DNA from 3 places in the Saccharothrix sp. BKS2 genome. Region 3 is predicted to be linked to each of the others. Evidence: riboswitches for the same ligand, from Rfam matches in the RefSeq annotation. Region 3 holds a riboswitch; each other region holds the start of a gene.

Region 1 (9,422 bases), on a different contig from region 3:
GCAACTCAGCCGCATCGAGCGTTCCGCCACGGCCGTCACGGACTTGAACAAACTTCAGGAATGGGCCGCAGTACTCAAGCTCCCAGAACGACTGTTGTGGTTCAGCATGGCTGGCGGATCAACAGATCACGCACACCAGGATGAAGCAGAGCCGTCGCTCAGGAACATCGAGGAAGGACACGACGTGCGACGCCGAGACCTGCTCAAGGCGGCAGGTATCACCGCAGCAGCGGCGAGCGCCGACCTTGCGATCAACACCCCTTGGCAGCGCCTCACGGACTCCGTTGAGCGCGGCCGACCGGTTGACGATGCCACGGTCCGCCTCATGCAGGACCGCACCGCAGACCTGTTCCAAACCGAGGAAACCGTTCCGGCGAGGCAACTCCTCAGCTCGCTCTCGTCCCACGAGGAGGTTCTACAGGCCCTGCTGAAGAACGTCCGGTCGGAGCAGGTCCGGCGTTCACTGGCCGTGTCCCTGGGTGAGACCAAGGTTCTCACCGGTTGGGTGCTCTTCGACGTCGGCAAGGACAATGAAGCGGCGAACGTCTGGCGGGAAACGTTGAAGATCGCCAAGGCCGTGGACGACGGCGCGCTGGCAGCATGTGCACTGGGGTACTGGAGCTACCTGGCGTCTTCTCGCAACGACACCGGCCCCGCCGCGAAGCTGCTACAACAAGCGCACGAACTCGTGCCTGGTTCTTCCGCACCGGCTACGCGGTCCTGGATCGCGGCCCGCCAGTCCGAAGAGCTTGCGCGGCTGGGGGACGACACAGGAGCGTTGCGAGCGGTTGAACGCGCGATGACCGCATTCGACTTCGCCCGACCCCGCACGGAGCGCCCCTGGACCGCCTTCTTCTCAGCGAGTCGTCTTGGCGGCATGACCGTATCGGCGTACACCACGCTTCGGCACTCAGACGCCGAGAGCGCAGCCGATTCGCTGTTGCGTTCGTTGTCCCCCAGGGACAACAAGGTTCGAGCCATCATCCTCGCGGACTTGGCGACCACCGCAGTGACCAACAAGGACTACGACCGGGCCGGGGAGCTCGCCACCCTTTCCGGCAGGCTGACGGTGCAGACCGAGACCACACTGGCCAAGAGCCGCCTGCTGGCCCTCGCGTCCACACTGCCAGCCGCCAGGAACGGCGCGGAAAGCGCACTCCGCGAAAAAATCGTCAGCGCGTTGCACTAACTTTCAACAGCGGAACGCGTCTCATCGGTCATCCACTGGAGATAGGCCGGGTTGCCACCGAGGATGGGCAGGGCCACGATCTCCGGGGTGTCGTAGGAGTGGTTCTGGTTGATGAACTCCGTCAGTTCGGCCAACCGATCGCCCGTGGTCTTGATCCACAGTTGCCACTCTTGACCGTCCTGAACAGCGCCCTCCCAGCGGTAGATGCTTCGGATAGGGCTGCTGATCTGCACGCAAGCGGCCAAGCGCGCAGCTACGATCAGTTTACTCAGCGATTCGGCTTCTTCGGCACTGTCGGTCGTCGAGATAACGACCAGGTGGTCACCGGTCACGTCTTCTCCTTCGACATGGATATATCGGGACGATCGCGCAGCCCCGCGGCTGGATCGGGCCGGTCCCGGCGATCGACTGCCGCAGCGGCTCCGCCACCTTGCCACCGGAAGTGGTTGCGCTGCAACGAAATCCAGACCCCCGACGCGCGGCGGGCCCCACCCCTCAACACCAGGGTGGGGCCCGTCGCACCTGGGTCAAGACCAGGCCGTGGGACGTCGGGCAGCGTCGGGGACCACCGAGCAACAACGCAAGGCATCCGCGCTGTTCAGACGCCGTTCCTCAGCACTCGATGACGTTCACGGCCAGCCCGCCGCGCGCCGTCTCCTTGTATTTGTCCTTCATGTCCCGGCCGGTCTCCCGCATGGTCTTGATGACCTTGTCCAGCGACACGAAGTGCGACCCGTCCCCCCGCAGCGCCATCCGCGCCGCCGTGATCGCCTTGATCGACGCCAGCGCGTTGCGCTCGATGCACGGGATCTGCACCAGGCCGCCGATCGGGTCGCAGGTCAGCCCGAGGTTGTGCTCCATGGCGATCTCGGCCGCGTTCTCCACCTGCTCCGGCGTCCCGCCCAGCACCTCGGCCAGCCCGCCGGCCGCCATCGAGCAGGCCGAGCCGACCTCGCCCTGGCAGCCCACCTCGGCCCCCGAGATCGACGCGTTCTCCTTGAACAGCACGCCGACGGCACCCGCGGTCAGCAGGAAGCGCACCACGCCGTCGTCCGACGCGCCCGGCACGAACCGCCTGTAGTAGTGCAGCACCGCGGGCACGATGCCGGCCGCGCCGTTGGTCGGGGCCGTCACCACCCGGCCGCCCGCGGCGTTCTCCTCGTTCACCGCCAGCGCGAACAGCGTCACCCAGTCCATCACCCGCAGCGGGTCGGTGGCGTAGTGCTCGGCCGCCAGCAGCTGCCGCATCTCCGCGGCCCGCCGCCGGACCTTGAGCCCGCCGGGCAGCACGCCGGACTCCGTGCAGCCCCGCTCGACGCAGTCCTGCATCACCTGCCAGATGTGCAGCAGGCCGCCCCGGATGTCGGCCTCGTCCCGCCACGACCGCTCGTTGGCGAGCATCACCTCGCTGATCGACAGCCCGGACTCGCGGGTGCGGGCCAGCAGCTCGTCACCGGTCTTGAACGGGTGCGCCACCGGCGTCTGGTCCGGCTTGATCCGGTCGGTCCCGGTGGCCGTCTCGTCGACCACGAACCCACCGCCGACCGAGTAGTACACCGCCGAGTCCACCACCGCCGAACCCGCGTAGGCCGTGAAGCTCATCCCGTTGGGGTGCAGCGGCAGGGACTTGCGCCGGTGCATGACCAGGTCGCCGTCCTCGGCGAAGGCGATCTCCCGCTCACCGCCCAGCCGGAGCCGCCCGGTCGCGCGGATCTCGGCCACCCGGACCTCGGCCGCCGAGGGGTCGACCTCCTCCGGGCGGTGCCCCTCCAGCCCGAGCAGCACCGCCTTCGGGCTGCCGTGGCCGTGGCCGGTCGCCCCGAGCGACCCGAACAGCTCCACCCGCACCCGGTCCACGGACGCGAGCGCGGGGCGCAGCCTGGCGGCGAACATCGTCGCCGCCCGCATCGGGCCGACCGTGTGCGAGCTGGACGGCCCGATGCCCACGGAGAACAGGTCGAACACGCTGATCGTCACGATCAGCCCTCGGTCAGTTCCGCGTACTTCGCCGCGGTCAGCAGGCCGGTGGCCTCCTCGACCGCCACCTTGAACAGCCAGCCGCGCCCGTACGGGTCGTTGTTGACCAGCGACGGGTCGGCGACCACGGCCGGGTTGACCTCGACGACCTCGCCGGTGACCGGCGCGTACAGCTCGCTGACCGACTTGGTGGACTCCAGCTCACCGCACACCTCGCCGGAGGTCACCCTGGTGCCCGCCGCCGGCAGGTCGACGAACACGATGTCGCCCATCGACCCGGCCGCGTACGAGGTGATGCCGACCGCCACCGGGTCCGGGGTGCCCGGCACCCAGTCGACCCACTCGTGCTCGGGGGTGTACAGCAGCTTCTCCGGAAAGGTCACGACAGCGCTCCCTGGGTGGTGGTCCTGGTTCCCCCACTCTGTCCTGGGACCTGAGAGCTTCGCCGCACGAAGCTGCGGCTTGCACCGTTGGTGCGCGCCGTGGGGCACGCTTTCCAGAGTCGCCTCACCCGAGCGGTTCTCGCTGCCTGAGAGTGTGCGGGGTGCTTGCTCCTTCGGCGCCCCAGGCGACACACCTGGGGTCTCTCCCGCGCGGGTTCCGGCGCCTCACGCGACGCCGCGGCCGATGTTCAGTTGGCTGTCCGCACGCTAGGTGGCGGGCGGGAGGGTGTCAACGCGCCGCACGACTTGTCCTCCCGGCACAACCGACCCCCCGGCCGTTGGTGCCGCGGGCACGATGACACCGCGTTCCGGGTACCCGACCTTTGGTGCAACGACGGCCGAAGGAGCCCACCGTGCGGATCGCAGTCCCCCGCGAGATCAAGAACCACGAGTACCGCGTCGCGCTGACCCCGGCGGGCGCCCACGAGCTGACCACCCGCGGCCACGAGGTCTACGTGGAGGCGGGCGCCGGGCTCGGTTCGGCCATCCCCGACGAGGAGTACCTCGCCGCGGGCGCGAAGGTGCTCGCGGGCGTGGACGACGTGTGGTCCGAGGGCGAGCTGGTGCTCAAGGTCAAGGAGCCGATCGCCGAGGAGTACCCCCGGCTGCGCGAGGGCCAGGTCCTGTTCACCTACCTGCACCTGGCCGCCGACCGGCCGCTGACCGAGGCGCTGCTGGCGTCCCGCACCACGGCCATCGCCTACGAGACCGTGCAGACCCCGAACGGCGCGCTGCCGCTGCTCGCGCCCATGTCCGAGGTCGCGGGCAGGCTGGCGCCGCAGGTGGGCGCGTTCGCGCTGATGAAGCCCTCCGGGGGCCGCGGGATGCTGCCCGGCGGCGTGCCCGGCGTGCACCCGGCGCGCGTGGTCGTCATCGGCGGCGGCGTGGCGGGCCTGAACGCGGCCACCATCGCCGCGGGCATGGGCGCGGACGTCGAGATCCTGGACACCAACATCGACCGGCTGCGGCACGTCGACGCCCTGTTCCAGGGCCGGTTGCGCACCGTCACGTCCAGCCGCTACGCGGTCGAGCAGGCCGTGCGCGAGGCCGACCTGGTGATCGGGGCGGTGCTGGTGCCCGGCGCCAAGGCCCCGAAGCTGGTGTCCAACGAGCTGGTGGCGCAGATGAAGCCCGGCTCGGTGCTGGTGGACATCGCGATCGACCAGGGCGGTTGCTTCGCCGACTCGCGGCCCACCACGCACGCCGACCCGACCTACCCGGTGCACGAGTCGGTCTTCTACTGCGTGGCCAACATGCCCGGCGCGGTGCCGCGCACCTCGACCTACGCGCTGACCAACGCGACCCTGCCGCACGCCGTGGCGCTGGCCGACCGGGGCTGGCGGGAGGCGCTGCGCGCGGACGCGTCGCTGGCGCTGGGCCTGAACGCGCACGAGGGCGCGCTGACCAACCTGCCGGTGGCGCAGGCCCACGACCTGGAGCACACCGCGCTCGCGATCTGATCCCGGGAAGGAGAGGGCCCCGCTCACCGAACGTGAGCGGGGCCCTCGACGTGAAAGGCGGCCCGCTCAACCAGCCTGGGGGTCACTGGGAGCGGGCCGCGCTGCCAATCCTAGCCGGAGTCGGGGGTCCGTGCCCAGCGGGCCCACCGGTCCGGCCGACAGCACCCGCCCGGTGAACCACGGTGCGTGCGCATCGCTCAAGCGAAAGGGTGAACATGGCGGGTAACGGGTAAGTCACGGCGCCTCGTCGGCCGATGGACAGGACTGGGAACCCCCGCGGCTACGCAGCGGGGTCGTCCGCTCGCGCGGCGAGGCGCCGCGCCAATCCCGATCGGAGTCCCGATGGCCGAACCCCAGGGCTGGATCGACTGCCACGACCCGTTCGGGCGCGACCGGTCCATGACCGTGATCGTCGAGGACGACCGGGTGCTCCTGGTCGCCCCGCCCGGAGAGTCCGCTGTGATGTCCGTCACCCAGACCCGACGACTGCACCGCCTGCTCGACCAGGCCGCGGACAGGATGTGAGCGGCGTGGACGAAGCGCTGCGGGCCGCCGTGCTGCGCCGGCTGGCCCTGCTCGACGAGGTCGCCGAGCGCGGCGTGGACGAAGCGCTGGTGCCGCTCGCGCGCGCCGAGATCCACCGCCTGGCCGACGGCTGGCGGCTGCTGCTGACCGTGCACCAACCGGATCCGGACAGCCGCTGCCGGGTGTGCCCCGGCGTGCTGCGGAACAAGAAGTGGCCGTGCCAGGTGTGGGCGATGGCGCACCAGCACCTCATCGGCGAGGGCGCCTCGCACCGCGAGCGCCGCCGCGAGCGCCGGGGGTTGCGCACGCCACCGCGCCGCTCGCCGCCGCGGGCGCCGCGCCGCTCGGGCGACCCGGAGGCGACCACCGAGCTCCCCGCGGTGGTGTCGAAACCGCGACACGCCCTCCCCGAGTGATCCCGCTAAGGCAGGATGACCCCCGGTAGGAGCAATCCGGGAGGACGCGTGCACGACGGCAGTGGCCGCATCGTGGTGCAGGGCTTGACCAAGCAGTTCGGTCCGGTCGCGGCGGTGCAGAACCTGAGCTTCACGGTGGAACCCGGTTCGGTGACGGGCTTCCTCGGACCCAACGGCGCGGGCAAGACGACGACCCTGCGCATGCTGCTCGGCCTGGTGACCCCGACCGCGGGCACCGCCCTGATCAACGGCAGCCCGTTCGACCGGCTCGGCAACCCCGGTCGCGTGGTCGGCGCGGTGCTGGAGGCGCAGGGCTTCCACCCCAAGCGCACCGCGCGCAACCACCTGCGGGTCTACGCCGCCGCGATCGGCGTGCCGGACTCGCGGGCGGACCAGGTGCTCCAGCTGGTCGGTCTGGGCGCGGCGGGCGACCGCAAGGCGGGCGGCTTCTCGCTCGGCATGAAGCAGCGGCTGGCGCTGGCCACCGCGCTGCTGGGCGACCCGCAGATCCTCGTGCTCGACGAGCCGGCCAACGGCCTGGACCCCGAGGGCATCGCCTGGCTGCGGTCGTTCCTCCAGTCGTTCGCGCGGAGCGGGCGGACCGTGCTGATCTCCAGCCACCTGCTGGCCGAGGTCGAGCAGACGGTGGACCAGGTGGTCATCATCAGCCGCGGCCAGACCATGTTCTACGGGCCGCTGGACCACCTGCGCGACCGGCAGCAGGCGCGGGTGCTGGTGCAGCCGTCCGACGCGGGCGCGCTGGTCACCGCCCTGCGCGAGGAGGGCGTGGCGGGCATCGAGCAGCTGCCGGACGGCCGGATCGCGGTCACCGGCGTGGAGCCGCGGCAGGTCGCGGACACCGCGCTGAAGGCGGGCGTGTCGGTCTACGGGATCGAGGAGGAGAAGGCCGACCTCGAACGGCTGTTCTTCCAGCTCACCAGCGGCCAGTACGCGGCGCCGGGGCAGCTCCCGCCCCAGCAGCCGGGCACCGGCTACTACGCGCCGCCGCCCGGCTACCCGCCGACCGGGTACCCGCAGCCCGACCAGCAGCAGGGCTACCAGCAGGGTTACCCGCAGGCGGGTTACCAGCAGGGCTACCAGCAGCAGGGTTACCAGCAGCCCGGCACGCCGCCGCCCGGGTACCCGGGGTACCAGCAGCAGCCGAGCCCGTACGCCCCGCAGCAGCCGCCGTCCGGCTACCACCAGCCGGTGCAGCCCGGCACGCCGCCGCAGGGCCAAGCGCAGGGTCAGCAGCAAGCCGACAACCCGCACGGGCAGCAACAGCCGCCGGACAACCCGTACGGGCAGCAGCAGGGACAGGGCGGCCTGGGGGGCGGTGCGTGATGGGCAACCTGATCAAGTCGGAGTTCCGCAAGACCACCACCACGGGCCTGTGGTGGGGCCTGATGATCCCGACCGTGCTGCTCGCGCTGGGCTGGGCGCTCGGCACGGGCGCCATCGGCAAGAGCATCATGGACGTGGTCAGCAGCTCGGAGGCCGAGGAGCTGACCCGGCTGCTCGGGGTGGACCCGTCGCAGTGGCAGGTGTCGGTGTTCGGCATCGCGCGCAGCATCAACGTGGCCACCATCTTCCCGATGATCTTCGGCGGCCTGGCGATCTCGAACGAGATCCACCGCAAGACCATCACCACCACGTTCCTGACCGCGCCCAACCGGGTCGCGGCGATGACCGCGAAGATGCTCGTCTACATCGCGTGGGGCGCGATCTACGGCGTGGCGATCGTGGCCGCGGTGAGCATCGGCATCGCGCTGACCTCGGACGCGGGCGCGCTGCCGAGCGCGGGCGGCTGGCTCGCGCTGGCCGGCGTCGGCATCCTGTCGTCGATCCTGATGACGATGTTCGGCGTGGGCGTGGGCGCGCTGATGACCAGCACGGTGGCCACCACCGTGGTGCTGATCCTCTACATGCTGATCATCGAGAACGGCATCCAGCTGGTGCTGGCCGCGCAGGAGCTGCCGGACGTCATCGGCTTCCTGCCCAACGGCGCGGTGAACGGCCTGACCGGCTCGGTGGCCTCGTCGCTGTTCCTGGCCAACGCGGGCGTGGTGCCCGACGAGCTGGTGGAGGTGCTGCGGGCGGTCGCGGGCGCGCTCGGGGCGTTCGACTGGTGGTTGAGCGGGCTCATCTTCCTGGTGTGGTCGGGGCTGTTCTTCCTGGCCAGCTGGGCGGCTACGCAGCGCAAGGACATCACCTGATCAGGTGATCTTGAAAGGACCAAGGGCCGCCCCGGGATTCCCGGGGCGGCCCTCGTCGGTTTCCCGCGTCCGGACAGCGTCGGTGACCGGACCTAATGTGGGGGCGTGGACAACCCCGATGGCTGGATCAAGCGACTCGCCCAGGCGTGCTGGCAGCACCGCGGTCTCGTGGTGTGGTCGGTGCTGGCCGCCGTCGTGGGCGTGGGGCTCCAGGCCGTCGGGCCGCTGCTGATCAAGGCCGCCGTGGACGACGCGGTGGCCGGCCGGACGGACCGCCTGGCGGGGCTCGCGGTCGTGCTGGTCGGGCTGGAGCTGCTGACCTTCGGCTCCGCCTTCGTGCGCCGCTACCTGGGCGGGCGGCTGGCCGTGGACGTGCAGCACGACCTGCGCCGGGCCGTGTTCGGCGCGGTGCAGCGGCTGGACGGGCCGAAGCAGGACGCGCTGCGCACCGGCCAGGTGGTGTCCCGCTCGATCACCGACCTCCAGCTGGTCAACAGCCTGCTGTCGATGACCCCGCTGGCGTTCGGCACGGTCGTGTTCGCGGTGGCCGCGCTGGTGGCGATGTTCTGGCTGTCGCCGGTGCTCACCCTGGTCGCGCTGGTGATCGTGCCCGCGGTGGGCGTCGTCGCGGCCCGCAGCAGGCTGACGCTGTTCCCGGCCACCTGGTCGGCCCAGCAGCGCGCGGCGGACGTGGCGCAGCACGTGGAGGAGACCGTCACCGGCGTGCGCGTGGTGAAGGGCTTCGGGCAGGAGGCGCGCGAGGTCTCCCGGCTGGAGCAGCGGGCCCGGGTGCTGTTCGCCGAGCGGATGCGGGCGGCCCGGCTGACCGCCCGGCCGGCCGCCACCCTCTCCGGGCTGCCCTACCTGGGCCAGGTGGCGGTGCTGGCGCTGGGCGGCTGGCTCGCGCTGCGCGGGGAGGTGACGCTGGGGACGTTCGTGGCGTTCGCGACCTACGTGGCGAACCTGGTCGGCCCGACCCGGCTGCTGTCGAGCCTGATGGTGACCGCCCAGCTGGCGCGGGCGGGCGTGGAGCGGGTCTACGAGCTGATCGACTCGCAGCCGGACGTGGTGGACGGCGCGCGCGACGTGCCGCCCGGTCCGGTGGCGGTGGAGCTGCGGGACGCGTCGTTCGGGTACACGCGCAGCGAGCCGGTGCTGTCCGGGGTGTCGCTGCGGGTCGAGCCGGGCGAGACGCT
Region 2 (9,422 bases), on a different contig from region 3:
CCGGCTGCACGCCCAGCAGCCGCACCAGGCGCGTCACGCCGCCCGCGCCGGGCAGCAGCCCCAGCGTCGCCTCCGGCAGGCCGATCCTGATCCGGTCGTCGTCCAGCGCCACCCGATGGTGGCAGGCCAGCGCGATCTCGAACCCGCCGCCGAGCGCGGAGCCGTTGATCGCCGCCACGACCGGCCTGCCCAGCCGCTCCAGGCGCCGCAGCTGGCCCTTGATGTCCTCCAGGAACCCCAGCGCCTCGGCGGCGTTGTCCGGGGTGATCCGGACCAGCACGTTGAGGTCGCCGCCGGCGAAGAAGGTCTTCTTCGCCGAGGTCAGCACGACACCGGTGATCCCCTCGCGCTCGGCCTCCAGCCGCGCGACCGCCTCGCCCATCAGCCGGTGGTACTCGGCGTTCATCACGTTCGCCGAACCCGGCATGTCCAGGGTGAGCGTGACGATCCCCTCATCGTCGCGCTCGAAGTGGATGGTCATCTACACCCTCTCGATGATCGTCGCGATGCCCATGCCGCCGCCCACGCACAGCGTGGCCAGGCCCCGGCGCAGGTCCCGGCGCTCCAGCTCGTCGAGCAGGGTGCCGAGGATCATGCAGCCGGTCGCGCCCAGCGGGTGGCCCAGCGCGATCGCGCCGCCGTTGACGTTGACCTTCTCGTCGGGCAGGTCCAGCTCCCGCTGGAACCGCAGCACCACCGACGAGAACGCCTCGTTGATCTCGAACAGGTCGATGTCCTCGACGGTCAGCCGCGCCTTCTCCAGCGCCTTGCGGGCGGCGGGCGCGGGACCGGTGAGCATGATCGTGGGCTCGGTGCCGACCACGGCCGTGGCGGTGATCCGCGCGCGCGGCGTCAGGCCCAGCTCCCGGCCGATGCGGGCGCTGCCGATCAGCATCGCCGCCGCGCCGTCCACGATCTGCGACGAGTTGCCCGGGGTGTGGACGTGCTCGATGCGCTCGACGGCGGGGTAGCGGTCGATGGCCACCGCGTCGAAGCCCAGGTCGCCGTGGAAGGCGAAGGACGGCTTGAGCCTGCCCAGGCCCTCCATCGTCGTCTCCGGGCGGATCGCCTCGTCGTGGTCGAGGACCACCGCGCCGTTGCGGTCGACCACCGGGACCAACGACCGGTCGAAGTGCCCCTTGTCGCGGGCCAGGGTCGCGCGCTGGTGGGAGCGCAGCGCGTAGGCGTCCACGTCCTCGCGGCCGAAGCCCTCCAGGGTGGCGATCAGGTCGGCGCTCACGCCCTGCGGCACGAAGTGGGTGGCCAGGTTCGTCTCGGGGTCGGCCATCCACGCGCCGCCGTCGGAGCCCATGGGCACCCGCGACATCGACTCGACGCCGCCCGCGACCACCAGGTCCTCGAACCCGGACGCCACCTTCGCCGCCGCCAGGTTCACCGACTCCAGGCCCGAGGCGCAGAACCGGTTGAGCTGCACGCCCGCGGGCCGCAGGTCCCAGCCCGCCGCGAGCACCGCCGTGCGCGCGATGTCCGCGCCCTGCTCCCCGACCGGCGAGACGACGCCGAACACCACGTCGTCCACGGCCGAGGTGTCCAGGTCGTTGCGCCGGGCCAGCGCCGCGAGCACCCCGGAGGCCAGGGTGATCGGCTTGACCGAGTGCAGCGAACCACGCTTCCCCCGGCCACGCGGTGTGCGCACCGCGTCGAAGATCAAGGCTTCGCTCATGCTCCCCACGGTAGGGTCCGCGCCGGGGCGGGCCCATGACCGCGGCAGGTGACTTATTAGCTCACCTCGTACTCCATGACCTCGCTGTCGCCGTTCCCGACGAACCCGAGCCGCTCGTACAGCCGGCGCGCCACCCGGTTGCCCCGGAACACGCGCAGCCGCACGCGCGCCCACCCGTGCTCCCGCGCCCACGCCAGCACCTCGCCGACCAGCGCCGCGCCCACGCCCCGCCCCCGGAACTCCGGCTTCACCCACATCGAGTACAGGTACAACACGTCCGAGTGGTCTTCGTGGGGCACGCCGGCGACCAGCGCGACCGGCTCCGGCGCCTCCGCGATCACCTTCACCCCGCGCGCCGGGTCCAGGAACGCGCGCCACCACGCCTCGTCCACGCCCTGCTCGTGGGCCAGCGCCGCGCCGAAGGCCGCGGGGTCGCTGCGCAGTGCGGTGAGCCGGATGTCCCGCCACGTGGCCCAGTCCTCCGGCGTCAGCCGCCTCACCTTCACGCCGTCCAGTCTGGCGCACCGGTCTGACAATCGCGCTCACGATTTCCGACCGGAGTGGTCGGCCCCGGTCATGGCGGACCCGACCGGTCGGTGGCACCGTCGACACCATGCCGACTCGCCGTTCACCGTGGATGACCGAGGACCTGGACCAGCTGCGCGAGCTGGCCCGCGCGTTCTTCGCCAGGGAGGCCGTCCCGCACCAGGAGCGCTGGGCCGCGCAGAAGCAGGTCGACCGGGAGTTCTGGCACAAGGCCGGCGAGCTTGGCCTGATGTGCGCGTCGATCCCCGAGGAGTACGGCGGCGGTGGCGGCACCTTCGCGCACGAGGCGGTGCTGCTGGAGGAGCAGGCGCGGGCCGGCGACAGCTCGTGGGGCAACAGCGTGCACAGCGGGATCGTCGCGCACTACCTCCTCGCCTACGGCACCGAGGAGCAGAAGCACCGGTGGCTGCCGAAGCTCGCCTCCGGCGAGTACGTGGGCGCGATCGCCATGTCCGAGCCCGGCGGCGGGTCCGACCTCCAGAACATCCGGACGCGGGCGCTGCGGCGCGGCGACGAGTACGTGCTCACCGGCTCCAAGACGTTCATCACCAACGGCGCGCAGGCCGACCTGGTGGTCGTGGTCGCCAAGACCGACCCCTCCCAGGGCGCCACGGGCATCTCCCTGCTGGTCGTGGAGACCGCGTCCGCGCCCGGCTTCCGCCGGGGCCGCGTGCTCGACAAGGTGGGGCTCAAGGGGCAGGACACCGCCGAGCTGTTCTTCGACGACGTCCGGGTGCCCGCCGGGAACCTGCTGGGCACCGGCGAGGGCCAGGGGTTCGTCCAGCTCATGCAGCAGCTGCCGCAGGAGCGGCTGATCATCGCGGTGGCCTCCGTCGCGGGCATCGAGGCGGCGGTGGACCTGACCCTGGCCTACGTCAAGGAGCGGACGGCGTTCGGGCGGGAGCTGATCAAGTTCCAGAACACCCGGTTCACGCTGGCCGAGTGCGCCACCGAGGCGCGCGTGACCAGGGCGTTCGTCGACGAGTGCGTGGTCGAGCACCTGGCCGGTCGGCTGGACGTGCCCACGGCGGCGATGGCCAAGTGGTGGTCGACCGAGCGCCTGTGCCGGGTGGTCGACGAGTGCGTCCAGCTCTTCGGCGGCTACGGCTACATGACGGAGTACCCCATCGCGCGCGCGTGGGCGGACGCGCGCGTGCAGAAGATCTACGGCGGGACGAACGAGATCATGAAGGAAATCATCGCGAGGTCCCTCTAGGTGGCCGGGCCGCTGGAGGGGCTGGAGGTCGTCGAGCTGGCCGGGCTGGCGCCCGCGCCGTTCGGCTGCATGGTGCTGGCGGACCTGGGCGCGTCCGTGACCAGGGTCGACCGCGTCGGCGGCGCCGCGGCGGTGCCCGGCGACGTGCTCGGGCGCGGGCGCCGGTCGATCGGCGTGGACCTGCGCCGCCCGGAGGGCGTCGACCTGGTGCTCCGGCTGGTCGCGCGGTCGGACGTGCTGGTCGAGGGCTTCCGGCCGGGGGTGGCGGAGAGGCTGGGCGTCGGGCCCGCGCAGTGCCTGGCCCGCAACCCGCGCCTGGTCTACGGGCGGATGACCGGGTGGGGGCAGACCGGCCCGCTGGCCGACCGGGCGGGGCACGACATCAACTACATCGCGGTGGCCGGGGCGCTGGAGCCGATCGGCCGGGCGGGCGCGCCGCCGACCGTGCCGCTGAACGTGGTGGGCGACTTCGGCGGCGGCGGGCTGCTGCTGGCGCTCGGGCTGCTGGCCGCGGTGTACGAGCGGGACCGGTCCGGGCGGGGGCAGGTGGTGGACGCGGCGATGGTCGACGGTGCGGCGCTGCTGACCACGTTCCTGCACGGGATGTCGGCGGCGGGGGCGTGGCCGGGGGGCCGCGGCGAGAACCTGCTGGACGGCGGGGCGCCGTTCTACGACGTGTACGAGGCGGCCGACGGGAAGTACGTCAGCGTCGGGGCGCTGGAGGAGAAGTTCTACGTCGAGCTGCTGGCCGTGCTCGGGCTGGCCGACGGGGACGTGCCGAGCAGGCACGACCCGGCGAACTGGCCGGCGCTGAGGACCCGGATCGCGGCGGCGGTGGCCACCCGGACGCGGGACGAGTGGGCGGCGCTGGCGGAGGGGACGGACGCGTGCCTGGCGCCGGTGCTGGCCCCCGGCGAGGCGCCGGGGTACGGGCACAACGCGGAGCGCGGGGCGTTCGTGCGGGTCGGCGGGGTGGCGCAGCCCGCGCCCGCGCCGCGGTTCGACCGGACGCCGGCGGACGTGCCCGCGCCGCCGCCCGTGGTGGGTGAGCACACGGGGGTGGTGCTGGGGGAGCTGGGGTTGACGGTGGAGGAGGTGGCCGAGCTGCGGCGGGCCGGGGTGGTCGGCTGAGGGGGCTGGGTGGTTCGGCGGCCGGGTGGTCCGGCGGAGCCCGGGGCCTTCGACGGCCTGCTGAGGTGCCGGGTGCTCGGCGCGCGGGTGGTCGACGGCCTGCTGAGGTGCCGGGTGGCCGGGTGGTTCGGCGGAGCGCGGGGCGCGCCGACCTGGGCGTCTCGGCTGAGTTGAGCCTTCGGTGGCCCTCGCTCGCTCGCCTCACACCACCTCGCGGTGGGGTTCGCCCCATGGGGTGGCCCCGGTTACCGGGTCCCGTCCGCGTCGTTCCGGGTAATCCGGTCGTTCCGGTCGGTCCGGTGATCGTGAATGGGCGCGAAAAATCACCTGAAGAGGTGGTTAAAATAGCGGCGGCCGCCATCGGCCTTTGTCACGCTCGGTGCGTGAGCCGCCGCAAACAGGTGAGGAGCACTACGGACGTGATGGTGTCGCTCAACTCCGGGGTTCGTGCCAGGGGATGGGCGAGTGCCCGATACCTAGGTGATCGGCGGGACCGCTGGTCCCCTTGATCGTCCGTTCGGGTGACACCAGACGGGGTGAGGGTGCGGTTGTGTGGTCGCCGCGCCTGCCGGTCGGGGGATGCCGGTGGGTTGGAGGTTCGTCATCCGGGTGAATGAGGGACCATGTCGGGTGACGCGACGGGCACGGCACCTGCCGGCCCTGCCTTGTGAACGGACGGAGACCGATCAGTGAACGTCAAGAAGGTGCTGACGCTGGCGGCGGTCGCGCTGGTGCTGTTCCTCCTGATCACCCAGCCGAACGAGTCGGCCGAAGGTGTGCGCACCGGCCTCGGGTGGCTTGAGCAGGGCGCAGAGTCGATCATCACCTTCGTCCGCAGCCTCTTCGCCTAGCCCCACGGCCGGTCCGCTCAATGCGGTGACGGTCGGTGACATCAGGGCCTCTTCGTTGGACCGTACGGGTGGAATGAGGGCTATAACGCGCTGGTAACAGGGTTTTTGACAAACCGGGGTCTAGCGGTTGTCGGTACCCGCTAATACGGTGCGCTGCATTGGCTGATCTTCGACCGACGAGGAGGCAGAATGGTCGAGGACTCCGGAGTCGACGAGCTGCTGAGGCAGTGGGCGGCTGAGCGCTCGGACGACGCCGAGATGCAGGAGGTGAACCGGATCAAGGACGCGTGGCTCGCGGAAGCCCCGCCCTCTCCGGGAATCCCCGTGCAGCGGGCGAGTGGTGGTCCCCGGGGCCTGGTGCGGGTCGAGTCCGCGGACCCCGCCTACGTGGCGGCGATGCGGAAGCGGGCGCCCGAGGTGCCCGAGGCCCTGCTCGCGGCCGCGGCCAGCTACTGGCAGCTGGTGGGCGACCTGTCCGAGGCGGAGCAGTGGTGGGACGCGGGCATCAGCCCGCTGGACCAGCGCGCTCTGGACTACCGGGCGGCCGGGCTCTCGCCCGCCGACCTCGGTCGTCGGCTCGGGCCGATGACGGTGCTCCAGCACCTGCGTCGGGGGAGTGCGGCGGCCTGGTGCGTGGCCAGGTTGCAGAGGCAACGCCGGGACGGCGTCGCCTAGTCCGATCGAAGAAGGGACGGGCTCCTGTGGTCAGGGAGCCCACGCCCGAGGGACGGGCTCCTGTGGGAGGAGCCCTCGCCCGAGACCCCGACCGGGATCCGCAACCGGATCCCCTCCGGGATCTCCACCCCGGACCCCGTCCGGGATCCCCCGGGATCCCCGCCCGGCCCAGTCGCCGCTCGGGATCCCCGGTCCGGAAACCCCGGCCCCAGCCCCACCGACCCGTGCGCGCGGGTGAACCGGCAAGACCGGCAAACCCGACCGCCGACCCGGTCCGGCGGGCGAAGTACCCCGGCGGGCGAAGTACCCTGGAGGCGTGCCGGGCCTCATCACCCCCAAGCGAGTCGCCATCGCGCTGGTCTGCGTGGCCTCCCTGATCGTGTGCTGCGGTCTGGCCTACTGGCAGTGGGAGCGGTTCTCCCGGGCCGGCGGCACGTTCCAGAACCTCGGCTACGTCTTCCAGTGGCCCCTGTTCGGCCTCTTCCCCGCCTTCATGGTGTGGCGCATCCGCAAGCTGGACGCCCGGCGCAAGGCGGAGGCGGCCGGTTCACCGACCGACGACCGACCCGAGGAGCCGGTGGCGGAGCCGGTGGAGCGGGTCGTTACGGTTGGGCCCGTCAGGAGAGCGCGCGAAGACCAGGACGACGAGCTGGCGGCCTACAACCGGATGCTCGCCGAGTTGCACGCGCGGGACCAGCGGTGAGGCAGGGGTAGGGCGATGGACGGCGCGTTGACCAGGTTCCGGTTCATGGCTTACGTGGTCGGTGTCGGCCTGCTGCTGCTCGTGGCGGCCATGTTCGCCAAGTACGTGGGCGACTCCGAGACCATGATGCGGGTCGTCGGCCCGGTGCACGGCTTCCTCTACGCGGTCTACCTGGTGCTGACCGTCGACCTGGCGCTCAAGGCCCGCTGGTCGATCAAGGGCACGGCCCTGGTGCTGCTCGCCGGCACGATCCCGTTCGTGTCGTTCTACGCCGAGCGCAGGGTCGTGGAGGGCGTCCGGACCGGCAAGGCCCTGTGACCAGGGTTGACCGGACCCCCGGGCCCGCCTAGCGTCTGGCGGTACCAACTGAACACGGCCATCGACGTCGAGCGGGAGAGTCCCCGGGCAAGCCGGGGCGCCGAAGGAGCAACTCCTCCCCGGAATCTCTCAGGCACAGCTACCGCCGACGTGGGCAACTCTGGAAAGCAGGCGCCCCGGCGCGCCTCGCCCACGGTGCAAGCCGCCCCACGGCGGCGAAGCTCTCAGGCTCATGACAGAGGGGGAGGCTCACTCGACGAGGAGTCTCCGGTGGACCGTGCCATCCTTCACCCGTGCCCCGCCGACCCGACCGGTCGGCGCTACCGGCATGTCCGCACCCAGGGAGGACCCCGCCCGATGGAAAGCCGCCGCACGCCGCTGCACGCCGAGCACGAGGCGCTGGGCGCCATGTTCACCGACTTCGCGGGCTGGCGGATGCCGCTGCGCTACGACAGCGAGCTGGCCGAGCACCACGCCGTGCGCACGTCGGCGGGTCTGTTCGACCTGACCCACATGGGCGAGATCGTGCTCACCGGGCCCGGGGCGGGCGCCGCGCTGGACCACGCCCTGGTCGGGCACGCCTCCGCGATCGGCGTCGGCCGCGCCCGCTACACGATGATCTGCGAGGCCGACGGCGGCGTGGTCGACGACCTGATCGTCTACCGCCTGGGCGAGCAGGAGTACCTGGTCGTGGCCAACGCCTCCAACGCGGCCGTCGTGCACGGGGCGCTGGTCGAGCGCGCCGCGGGCTTCGACACCACCGTCGAGGACCGGTCCGCGGACTACGCCCTGCTGGCCGTGCAGGGCCCGAACTCCACCGCGATCCTCGCCGGCCTCACCCCCACCGACCTGTCGACGGTCAAGTACTACGCCTCCTACCGGACCGAGGTGGCGGGCCGGCCCGTGCTGCTCGCCCGCACCGGCTACACCGGCGAGGACGGCTTCGAGCTGTTCACCGCCCCCGACAACGCCGCACCCGTGTGGCGGGCGCTGCTGGAGGCGGGCGCGCCGCACGACCTGCGGCCCGCCGGCCTGGGCTGCCGCGACACCCTGCGCCTGGAGGCGGGGATGCCGCTGTACGGCAACGAGCTGGGCCGGGGCCGCACCCCGTTCCACGCGAACCTGGGCCGGGTGGTCAAGCTCGACAAGCCGGGCGACTTCGTCGGCCGCGAGGCGCTGGCCGCCGCCGCCGAGCGGGGCGTGGACACCGCCCTGGTCGGCCTGAAGACCACCTCGCGCCGCGCGCCGAGGCACGGTTACCCGGTGCTGGACGCGGCGGGCGACCCGATCGGCGAGGTCACCAGCGGCGCCCTGTCGCCGACGCTGGGCTACTCGGTGGCGATGGCCTACGTGGCCGTCGACCACACCCGGCCGGGCACGCCGCTGTTCGTCGACGTCCGGGGCAAGCACGAGCCGGTGGAGGTCGTCGCCCTGCCGTTCTACAAGCGCACCAGCTGACAGGAGAAAGATCCACATGTCCGAGCACTTCACCACGTCCCTCGCGGAGTTCGACCCGGAGGTCGCGAACGCGGTGGCCGCCGAGCTGCACCGGCAGCAGAGCACGCTGGAGATGATCGCCTCCGAGAACTTCACGCCGGTGTCGGTGCTCCAGGCGCAGGGGTCGGTGCTGACCAACAAGTACGCCGAGGGCTACCCGGGCCGCCGCTACTACGGCGGCTGCGAGAACGTCGACGTCGTCGAGCGGCTGGCCATCGAGCGGGTCAAGGAGCTGTTCGGCGCGGGCTTCGCCAACGTGCAGCCGCACTCGGGCGCGCAGGCCAACGCGTGCGCGATGTTCGCCCTGCTCCAGCCCGGCGACACGATCCTGGGCCTGGACCTGGCGCACGGCGGCCACCTGACCCACGGCATGCGGATCAACTTCTCCGGCAAGCTCTACCACGTCGTGCCCTACCACGTGGCCGAGTCCGACGGCCGGGTCGACATGGCCGAGGTCGAGCGGCTGGCCCTGGAGCACCGGCCGAAGCTGATCGTGGCCGGCTGGTCGGCCTACCCGCGCCAGCTGGACTTCGCGGAGTTCCGCCGCATCGCCGACGAGGTCGGCGCCTACCTGATGGTGGACATGGCGCACTTCGCCGGCCTGGTGGCGGCGGGCCTGCACCCCAGCCCGGTGCCGCACGCGCACGTGGTGACCACCACCACGCACAAGACGCTGGGCGGCCCGCGCGGCGGGGTGATCCTGACCAACGAGGCCGACCTCGCCAAGAAGATCAACTCGGCGGTGTTCCCGGGCCAGCAGGGCGGCCCGCTGGAGCACGTGATCGCGGGCAAGGCGGTGGC
Region 3 (9,422 bases):
TCCGGGCGGGTTCTACGACCACGAGTCGGTGCAGATCGCCACCACCGTGCGGGCGATGGCCCGGCACGGGCTCCAGGCCCGGCACCTGCGCCCGTTCCGGGCCGCGGCGGACCGCGAGGTCGCCCTGGTCGAGCAGGCCGCCGCGGCGGCGCACCGGGCGCGGGCCGACGAGGTCGTGCGCGAGCTGACGGCGCTCTCGGTCACGCTGCACGCGCTGCTGGTCGAGGTCGGGTTGCGCGATGTCGCAGGTAAGCGCGTTTCGTCGAGGTGAACAAGTGTCCGCATCGTGATGCCGGAGCGGGCGGGCGGTTGCGCACGGGGCCCGCTTGGCGGGTAGCGTCGAAAGGGTACTTGGGGGATCCTCGTTCATACAGCGGGGACGCCAGGATTTCAGCGCGCTGAGGGAGGCGAGACCCGATGAGCGAGATGCGCGTCGTGGGTGTGCGGGTGGAACTGCCCGCCAACCAGCCGATCCTGCTGCTGCGCGAAACCGAGGGCGAGCGGTACCTGCCGATCTGGATCGGGTCCGTCGAGGCCACCGCGATCGCGCTGGAGCAGCAGGGCGTGCGCCCGGCCCGCCCGCTGACCCACGACCTGCTCAAGGACGTCATCGGCGCTCTCGGGCGGCAGTTGGAGCAGGTGCGGATCACCGACCTCCAGGAGGGCACCTACTTCGCGGAGCTGGTGTTCGACGGCGACGTGCGGGTGTCCGCGCGGCCCAGCGACTCGGTGGCGCTCGCGCTGCGGGTCGGCGTGCCCATCCACGCGGAGGAGTCCGTGCTGGCCGAGGCGGGGCTGATCATCCCGGACGAGCAGGAGGACGAGGTCGAGAAGTTCCGCGAGTTCCTCGACTCCGTGTCGCCGGAGGACTTCCGGGGTGCCGACACCTGAGCGGTGCCGGCTCTCCCGTCATCTCGTCGACAGGGTCCCCGTGCGGGGGCCCTGTCGTGCTTCTCGGGCCGGGACGGCCCGGCCCCGGTGTCCCCCCGCCACACCGACCGGCTCCGCCGGTGGACGAGCGTGGTGAGCGGTCCCGGTGTGGTGCGTGGGCCCCGGGTGTGCGGTCCCGCCACGCCGACCCGGACCCGGACGGTGGCGTTCAGGCCCCGCCCGCCGTGCCCACCGGTCGGGCGAACTTCCGGGAGGCCGCCTCCCCGGCCCGCGCCGGCCGCCGGAGGCCCCCGCGCCGACCCCCGTCAAACCCCCGCCGCCGACCCTCCACCCGCGCCGGGCGAGTACCACCTGCGAGAGGTCCGACCAGCGGCCGAACCCCTCGCGGGTGTGTGCGGTGCGTTGTGGATCAACCCCGCGTGCCACCCCCCGGTGTCACACTTCTGGATTACACAACGTCAGCTTTCCGCCGCTAAACGATCACTAAACGTCACCCGAATGGCTTACAACGGCCGACTCTCTCAACCTCTACCTCAGGTTGAGGTCAGACGCGTCCCGCGCGTCGCGTTGACCTGCCCCCTACCCGGTCTTACCGTCGAGCTCAGGTGAATTGCCACGGTGTGATTCAGGCACCGCGGCGGCTTCACGTTGGTCGCCGGTCGTCGTGGCCGGACCGAGGGGAGGCAGGCGTGGTCCAGGAAGCGCCCATCATCCGGGCGGGCTCCGGCTCCGGCGAACAGGGCGAGCTGTTCCCGGACTCCTCGCTGCCGGACGAGCTGGTCGGGTACCGCGGCCCGGCCGCGTGCCAGATCGCGGGCATCACCTACCGCCAGCTGGACTACTGGGCCCGCACGGACCTGGTCAGCCCGACCATAAGGAGCGCCCACGGCTCCGGCAGCCAGCGCCTGTACTCGTTCAAGGACATCCTCGTCCTGAAGGTCGTCAAGCGGCTGCTGGACACCGGCGTCTCGCTCCAGAACATCCGGGTCGCGGTCGACCACCTGCGCCGCCGCGGCGTGCAGGACCTGGCCCGCATCACGCTGTTCAGCGACGGCACCACGGTCTACGAGTGCACCTCGCCCGAGGAGGTCGTCGACCTGCTCCAGGGCGGCCAGGGCGTGTTCGGCATCGCGGTCAGCGGCGCCATGCGGGAGATCAGCGGCACCATCCACGAGTTCCCCGCCGAGCGCGCCGACGGCGCCGAGGTCGTGGCGGCCTCCAACGACGAGCTGTCGCGCCGCAGGCGCACCCGGGCCACCGGCTGAGAGCGTCCGCGGGGGACCGCCGGGCGCGAAAGCGGAAAAGGCCGGCGGCGGGGTGAGCGGAACCGCGGATCGGGCACGGCGCGAATACGACCTGTTACAGCCGGGTACCAGGAATGTGCCCGCTGGAAAACCCGCTCAAACCCCGCTGTCCAGGTGATGAGATCCACGTCGCGCCGGCAGGACCGGCGGCGTCCCGGTTGGGTACGATTCGCGCGCAGTCGCTTTATCCCGCGCGGGAGAGTCCGAGCCCGCTCGGCGCCGAAGGAGCAAATCCTCCCCGGAACCTCTCAGGCGCAAGGACCGCGTGGGTGAGACGCCTCTGGAAAGCGGGTCGGGCCACCGACCCCGCCGACGGTGCAAGCCCGGTCACCACCGGGTGAAGCTCTCAGGCGCCCGGCGACGGGCGGGAGACAGAGGGGGAGGGCCACGGCAGGAGTCTGCCCGCAGCCCGGAGGCGCTTCATGACGCAGGACCGCATCCCCCTCGCCGCTCTTGAGCACGGCACCCCCTTCGCCGACCGGCACGTGGGCCCCCGGCCCGCCGAGCTGTCGCGGATGCTCGACGTGATCGGCGTCGGCTCCCTGGAGGAGCTGGCCCAGCGCGCCGTGCCCGACTCGATCCGCGAGCGCGAACTGGTGCTGGACCTGCCCGCGCCCGCCACCGAGACCGAGGCCCTGGCCGAGCTGCGCGCCCTGGCGGCCCGCAACCGCCCGATGACCCAGATGATCGGCCTGGGCTACTACGGCACCACCACGCCGCCGGTGATCCGCCGCAACGTGCTGGAGAACCCTGCCTGGTACACCGCGTACACGCCCTACCAGCCGGAGATCTCCCAGGGCCGGCTGGAGGCCCTGCTGAACTTCCAGACCGTCGTCGGCGACCTCACCGGCCTGCCCGTGGCCAACGCGTCCATGCTCGACGAGTCCACGGCCGCCGCCGAGGCGATGACGCTGGTCCGCCGCGCGGGCCGGGCGAAGTCGAACCGGTTCGTGGTCGACGCCGACACGCTGCCGCAGACCCTCGCCGTCATCGAGACCCGCGCCGAGCCGCTGGGCATCGAGGTCGTCACCGCCGACCTGTCGCAGGGCCTGGAGGGCCTCGGCCTGGGCGGCGACTTCTTCGGCGTGCTGCTGTCCTACCCCGGCGCGTCCGGCGCGGTCCTCGACCACGCGTCCGTCGTCGAGGAGATCCACCGGGCCGGCGCGCAGGCCGTCGTCGTCGCCGACCTGCTGGCGCTGACGCTGCTGCGCCCGCCGGGCGAGATCGGCGCGGACGTCGTGGTCGGCACCACCCAGCGATTCGGCGTGCCGATGGGCTTCGGCGGCCCCCACGCCGGCTACATGGCGGTGCGCCAGGGCCTGGAGCGGCAGCTGCCGGGCCGCCTGGTGGGCGTGTCCGTGGACGCCGACGGCGACCCTGCCTACCGGCTGGCGCTCCAGACCCGCGAGCAGCACATCCGCCGCGAGAAGGCGACCAGCAACATCTGCACCGCGCAGGTCCTGCTGGCCGTGATCGCCTCGATGTACGCGGTCTACCACGGCCCGGAGGGCCTGAAGGCGATCGCGACCCGCGCCCACCGGATGGCGACCGTGCTGGCCGCGGGCCTGTGCGAGGCCGGCGTGGAGGTGGTGCACGGCGAGTTCTTCGACACCGTGCGGGCCCGCGTCGAGGGCCGGGCCGCCGAGGTCGTGGCCGCGGCGCGCGAGCTGGGCGTGAACCTGTGGCGGGTGGACGACGACGTGGTCTCCATCGCCTGCGACGAGACCACCACGCGCGAGCACCTGCGGCTGGTGTGGCGGGCGTTCGGCGTCACCGTGACCGACGTGGACGCCCTGGACGCCGACACCGCCGACGGCATCCCCGTCGACCTGCGCCGCACCTCCGACTACCTGACCCACCCGGTGTTCCACACCCACCGCTCGGAGACCGCGCTGCTGCGCTACCTGCGGTCGCTGTCGGACAAGGACGTGGCGCTGGACCGCAGCATGATCCCGCTGGGCTCGTGCACGATGAAGCTCAACGCCGCGGCCGAGATGGAGCCCATCACCTGGCCGGAGTTCGCCGAGCTGCACCCGTTCGCGCCGGTCGGGGACGCCGCCGGGTACCTGGAGCTGATCGGCGACCTGGAGCGGTGGCTCGCCGAGGTCACCGGCTACGACGCGGTGTCGATCCAGCCCAACGCGGGCAGCCAGGGCGAGTTCGCGGGCCTGCTGGCCATCCGCGCCTACCACCGCGCCAACGGCGACGTGCACCGCGACGTGTGCCTGATCCCGTCCAGCGCGCACGGCACCAACGCCGCGTCGGCCGTGATGGCGGGGATGCGGGTCGTGGTGGTCAAGTGCGACGACAAGGGCAACGTCGACCTGGGGCACCTGCGCGAGACGGTCGAGGCGCACCGCGACGACCTGGCCGCCATCATGATCACCTACCCGTCGACGCACGGCGTGTACGAGGACACCGTGCGCGAGGTGTGCGGGCTGGTGCACGACGCCGGCGGCCAGGTGTACGTGGACGGCGCGAACCTCAACGCCCTGATCGGCCTGGCGCGGTACGGCAGGTTCGGCTCGGACGTGTCCCACCTGAACCTGCACAAGACGTTCTGCATCCCGCACGGCGGCGGCGGCCCCGGTGTCGGCCCGATCGGCGTGCGGGCGCACCTGGCGCCGTTCCTGCCCAACCACCCGCTCCAGCCCGCCGCGGGTCCGGAGACCGGCGTGGGCCCGATCAGCGGCGCGCCGTGGGGCTCGGCGTCGATCCTGCCGATCTCGTGGGCGTACGTGCGGATGATGGGCGCCGACGGCCTGCGCCGGGCGACCCTGACCGCGGTGGCCGCGGCGAACTACGTGGCGCGGCGGCTGGACGAGCACTTCCCGGTGCTCTACACCGGCGAGGGCGGCTTCGTGGCCCACGAGTGCATCCTCGACCTGCGGCCGATCACCAAGGCGACCGGCGTGACCGTGGACGACGTGGCCAAGCGGCTGGCCGACTACGGGCTGCACGCGCCGACCATGTCGTTCCCGGTGGCGGGCACGCTGATGGTGGAGCCCACCGAGAGCGAGGACCTGGCCGAGATCGACCGGTTCATCGACGCCATGGTGGCGATCAGGCGCGAGATCGACCGCGTCGGCGCGGGGGAGTGGCCGGCGGACGACAACCCGCTGCGCAACGCCCCGCACACGGCGGCCTGCGTGACGGCGGAGTGGGACCACCCGTACAGCCGCGAGGTGGCGGTGTTCCCGGCGGGCGTCACCGCGGTCAAGGCGTGGCCGCCGGTGCGGCGCGTCGACGGCGCGAAGGGCGACCGGAACCTGGTCTGCTCCTGCCCGCCGGTGTCGGCCTACGGCGGCTGACGGGTCCCCGACCGGTGATCGGGGGTGGGGGAACGACCAGACCTCGTTCCCCCACCCCCGTTCCCCCGTGCCGGAGGTCGGCCCCCCTGCTCCGGCGCATCCAGTTCTACCCGTCCGGGGTTGTTCAGGGTCGGGGCCCGACCGCTGTACGACGAAGGCTGAACAACCGCGCCAGGTGCTCCTGCTGCTCCGGTCGCGCGGCCGGATGACGGCCGGTGAGCCGGCGGCCGAGCCGGAGCCGGGCGCGGTGGCAGCGGCCCAGCCGAAGGTCCCGGCAGCGCTGAACGCACAACTCACCCAACCTGAACGCACAACTCACCCAACCTGAACGTACGACTCGCGCGTCCTGAACGTACGACTCGCGCGGTCTGAACGTACGACTCGCGCGGTCTGAACGTACGACTCGCGCGGCGCGAGTGTTCGACACGCGCGCGAGTCGTACGTTCGGGACCACCGTGTCGTACGTTCAGGACCCCCGAGTTCAACGCTCAGGTCGACAGCAGTTGGGCCAGGGCGGCGTCGATGCCCCGGCCGTCCTCGACCACCGACAGGGTGCCGCCGGTGGAGCGGGCCAGTTCGGTCAGCGGGGCGCGTTCCGGGTCCGGGCCGATCGCGATGATGCTGACCGCGACGTCCCTGCCCGGCTGCTTGGCCGAGGCCAGGCGCGACTTCAGCTCGTCGAAGGTCAGGCCGCCGTCGTTCGCGCCGTCGGTCAGCACCACGACCCGGTTGCGCTTGCCGGCCTGGTGGTCGGCCACGGCGTGCTCGTAGAGCGCCAGCACGCTGGTGTAGAGCTGGGTGCCGCTGCGCGGCGCCAGCGCGGCCACCCCGTCCAGCAGCGCCTGCCGCTGGGTCGCCACCGGACCGGTCGGGACGAGCTGCCGGTACGGCTTGTCGCCGTCGAGCTCCCGGGAGAACTCCCACAGCCCCAGCGAACCCGACACGGACCGGTTGACCTGCCCGGACAGCGCCTCCCGCAGCCACTCCACCCGGCTGCGCCCGTCCCCGCCCGGTTCCTCCACGGACCTGGAGGTGTCCACCAGCACGTGCACCACCTGGCCGTCGTCCGCGGTCGCCCACGCGGCCGAGATCTGCTGGGTGGTGTTGGCGTCGGCGGGGGCGAGCTGGTCGGTGATCGCGGCCCACCGCACGCCCGGCGACTCCCTGGGCCGGTCGGTGGTCGAGTCCACCCGCAGTCCCGCCAGCGCCAGGGTCCGCTGCTGCTCGTCCTCCTTGAGGAACTGCCGGAACGCCTGCGCCGCCCGCACCTGCGCCTCGCCGACCCAGTCGCCGGCCAGCGCCACGAACGGGAAGTCCGCGACCGGCGTCGGCCCGCCCCCGGCCACCCCGTACAGCGGGTGCAGCGGCGCCGTCCCGCCGTCCTTGCCGGTGTTGTGCCGGTACAGGTCCACCTCGAACACGGGCACCGCGCTGAACCCGGCCTCGTTCACGCCGGTCGTGTCCGCCAGCAGGTTCAGCGCCTCCCACGTCCCGGCGGGCGACTCCCGCGGCTTGGCCGCGGTCAGCTTGCCCAGCGTGGTCTTCACCGGGTCGAGCGCCAGCATGCCGCTGGTCACCGGGCCCCTGCCCTCCGGGCTCGCGCCGGCCAGCGCGGACTGCACGGCCATCGCGGTGGCGGCGTTGGTCGCCGGGTCGGGCATGGCGACCTCGAACCGGCCCCACTCGGGCTTGCCGAACCGGCCCCACCCGTCGGGCGCGCCGACCAGGTCGGGCAGGTCGGTCCACCGGAACCCGTCACCGGCCTGGAGCGCCTGCGCCGGCTCCTGGTGCAGGGCCAGCAGCACCGGGCTCGCCGCGATCGACTCGGGCACCGCGCCCAGCAGCGAGGCGTCCTGCGCGCTCAGCCGGTTCGCCCACAGCGTCGAGTCGGTGACCCAGGCGTGCGGGCGCTCGCCCAGCTTCGCCTCGTCCCAGCCCTGGGTGAGGCCGGCCAGCACGGTCTCGGAGTCGATGGACAGCACCTCGACGCGGATGCAGTGGTCGTAGACGACGGGCCGCTGCCTGCTCCACGCCTCGGCGACCTGCTTGACCGCCTCGGCCACGCTGGGCGCCGCGGACACCCGCAGGGGCGCCTCGCCCTCGTTGCAGTCGCCGGCCTCGACCGCCGCGCGCCGGTCCGCGACGCCGCCGACCCAGGTCCAGCCCAGCCACCCGAGCACGATCAGGGCCACCAGGCCGATGATCGCGACCGGCCACTTGGCGATGCCGCGCCGCACCTTCGTCCGCAGCGCGCGGTGTCGAGACATCGTCTCTTCCCTCTCAGCGTCGACCACGACTGGCGGCTCCCGACCGGGCGTCACGCTAACAGGTGACATTTGGGGATCGGGTGAAGCGACCGCGGGTTACCCACCGGGAACGAGCTCGCGCGACAGCACGTCGGTCAGCCCGATCAGCCGGGCTCTCAGCGGGGCGGCCTCCTCCGCGAACGCGGCCTGCTGCCGCGCGTACTCCGCCCGGCCCTCGGCCGTCTCCACCCGGACCGGCGGGTAGCCGAGCGCGGCCAGGTCGTAGGGGCTCGCCCGCATGTCCAGCCCGCGGACGCGCACCGCCAGCTCGAAGCAGTCCACGACCAGCTCGGACGGGGTCGCCGGGTCCAGCTTGTAGGCCCACTTGAACAGGTCCATGTTGGCGTGCAGGCAGCCCGGCTGCTCCAGCTCCACCTGGGTCTCCCGGGTCGGCTGGAGCGCGTTGCGCGGCCGGGCCTCGGGCGTGAAGAACCGGAACGCGTCGAAGTGCCCGCACTGCACGCGCTGCGACTCGACCACCGCGTCCGTGCCCGCGCCGCCCAGCCGCAGCGGCCACGCGTCGTGCCGCACCTGCTCCGGCCGCTGCCGGTAGACCATCGCCCACTCGTGCAAGCCGAAGCAGCCCAGCCGCGGCGGGCGGGACGCGGTGGCGGTGAGCAGCCGGCGGGCGAAGTCGACCGTGTTCGCCCGCTCCCGCGCGAACGCCGCCACGTCCAGGGTCACCCCGTCGGGGGTCTCCCGGTAGACCGGCCACCGCAGGTAGTCGCGGGCCGCGGCGCCTTCGAGCACCACGCCGGGGCCGGGGTGCCAGCGCTCCAGCCGGGACGGGCGGTGCGAGTAGTAGGAGAACAGGAAGTCCAGCACCGGGTGCTTGCGGCCGGCGGCGCGGCGCTCGTGGTGCGGGCCGGTCCACCGCCGGGCGCGGGCCGCGTGCGCGTCGCGGCGCGCGGTCCACTCGACCTCGGACAGGACTGCTTCCCCCACCCCGTCAGCGTACTTGGCGCCGGCACGGCGACGGGTCGAGGCCGGGGGCGTCACCCCGCGCTAAAACGTTCGGCCCCGCGCGGGCCCGTTGGTTAGGTGGACCCATGACCAGGTGGGTGCGGCTCCAGGCCGTCGCGGTGTCCGGTTCGGTGGCCGAGGGGCTGGTGGTGACCCTGCTGCCGTGGGTGGCGACCACGATCACGGACGACCCGCGCCAGGTGTCCCTGGTCAACGTGGTGGGCCAGGCGCCGTGGCTGCTGTTCTCGCTGTTCGCCGGGGTGCTGATCGACCGGGTGCGGCGCAGCGCCGTGCTGGCCACGGCCTACGCGGTGCAGCTGGGCGCGGCGCTCGCGGTCGCGGCGGCCGGGGTGCTCGACGCGTTCAGCCTGCCGTTGCTGCTGGTCGTGGCGTTCGTGGCGACCTCGGCGCAGGTGCTGGGCGACGGCGCGTCCGGCGCGCTGGTGCCCGAGGTGGTGCCGCCGGACCGGCTGCCCGCCGCGAACACGCGGCTGATGGCCTTCGACCGGGGCGTGGTGCAGTTCGGCGTGCCGCCGGTGATGGGCGTGCTGGTCGGGGTCGGCCTGGGCACGCCCGCGTGGGTGGCGGTGGTGGCCGCGCTGGTCGCGCTCGTGCTGCTCAGGGGGCTGCGCTCGGCGCCGGCCGCG

What was found. A riboswitch is a leader RNA that binds a small molecule or an ion and turns the genes downstream of it on or off. The one in region 3 is predicted to bind glycine.
Region 1: it holds a riboswitch for glycine, as region 3 does, so the genes downstream of both, gcvH (glycine cleavage system protein GcvH) here and gcvP (aminomethyl-transferring glycine dehydrogenase) in region 3, are expected to answer to the same signal.
Region 2: it holds a riboswitch for glycine, as region 3 does, so the genes downstream of both, gcvT (glycine cleavage system aminomethyltransferase GcvT) here and gcvP (aminomethyl-transferring glycine dehydrogenase) in region 3, are expected to answer to the same signal.

Annotation. Positions count from the first base shown of each region.
Region 1 covers NZ_JAUQOL010000023.1:70,654-80,075, reverse strand. Annotated here, with positions in the region: gene Q5530_RS34970 (hypothetical protein) at 1-1,189, shown strand, start outside; gene cutA (divalent-cation tolerance protein CutA) at 1,186-1,521, opposite strand; gene Q5530_RS34960 (L-serine ammonia-lyase) at 1,802-3,166, opposite strand; gene gcvH (glycine cleavage system protein GcvH) at 3,169-3,549, opposite strand; glycine riboswitch at 3,673-3,768, opposite strand; gene ald (alanine dehydrogenase) at 3,963-5,069, shown strand; gene Q5530_RS34945 (hypothetical protein) at 5,412-5,594, shown strand; gene Q5530_RS34940 (hypothetical protein) at 5,600-6,010, shown strand; gene Q5530_RS34935 (ABC transporter ATP-binding protein) at 6,059-7,354, shown strand; gene Q5530_RS34930 (hypothetical protein) at 7,354-8,226, shown strand; gene Q5530_RS34925 (ABC transporter ATP-binding protein) at 8,332-9,422, shown strand, end outside.
Region 2 covers NZ_JAUQOL010000008.1:133,234-142,655, reverse strand. Annotated here, with positions in the region: gene Q5530_RS18580 (3-hydroxyacyl-CoA dehydrogenase NAD-binding domain-containing protein) at 1-481, opposite strand, end outside; gene Q5530_RS18575 (acetyl-CoA C-acetyltransferase) at 482-1,684, opposite strand; gene Q5530_RS18570 (GNAT family N-acetyltransferase) at 1,741-2,190, opposite strand; gene Q5530_RS18565 (acyl-CoA dehydrogenase family protein) at 2,298-3,446, shown strand; gene Q5530_RS18560 (CaiB/BaiF CoA transferase family protein) at 3,447-4,577, shown strand; gene Q5530_RS18555 (hypothetical protein) at 5,267-5,428, shown strand; gene Q5530_RS18550 (helix-turn-helix transcriptional regulator) at 5,618-6,103, shown strand; gene Q5530_RS18545 (hypothetical protein) at 6,420-6,806, shown strand; gene Q5530_RS18540 (DUF3817 domain-containing protein) at 6,822-7,124, shown strand; glycine riboswitch at 7,187-7,278, shown strand; glycine riboswitch at 7,280-7,370, shown strand; gene gcvT (glycine cleavage system aminomethyltransferase GcvT) at 7,482-8,582, shown strand; gene glyA (serine hydroxymethyltransferase) at 8,599-9,422, shown strand, end outside.
Region 3 covers NZ_JAUQOL010000010.1:101,807-111,228, forward strand. Annotated here, with positions in the region: gene Q5530_RS22105 (MerR family transcriptional regulator) at 1-271, shown strand, start outside; gene Q5530_RS22110 (bifunctional nuclease family protein) at 418-891, shown strand; gene Q5530_RS22115 (MerR family transcriptional regulator) at 1,581-2,156, shown strand; glycine riboswitch at 2,380-2,469, shown strand; gene gcvP (aminomethyl-transferring glycine dehydrogenase) at 2,618-5,506, shown strand; gene Q5530_RS22125 (substrate-binding domain-containing protein) at 5,995-7,773, opposite strand; gene Q5530_RS22130 (3-methyladenine DNA glycosylase) at 7,870-8,757, opposite strand; gene Q5530_RS22135 (MFS transporter) at 8,862-9,422, shown strand, end outside.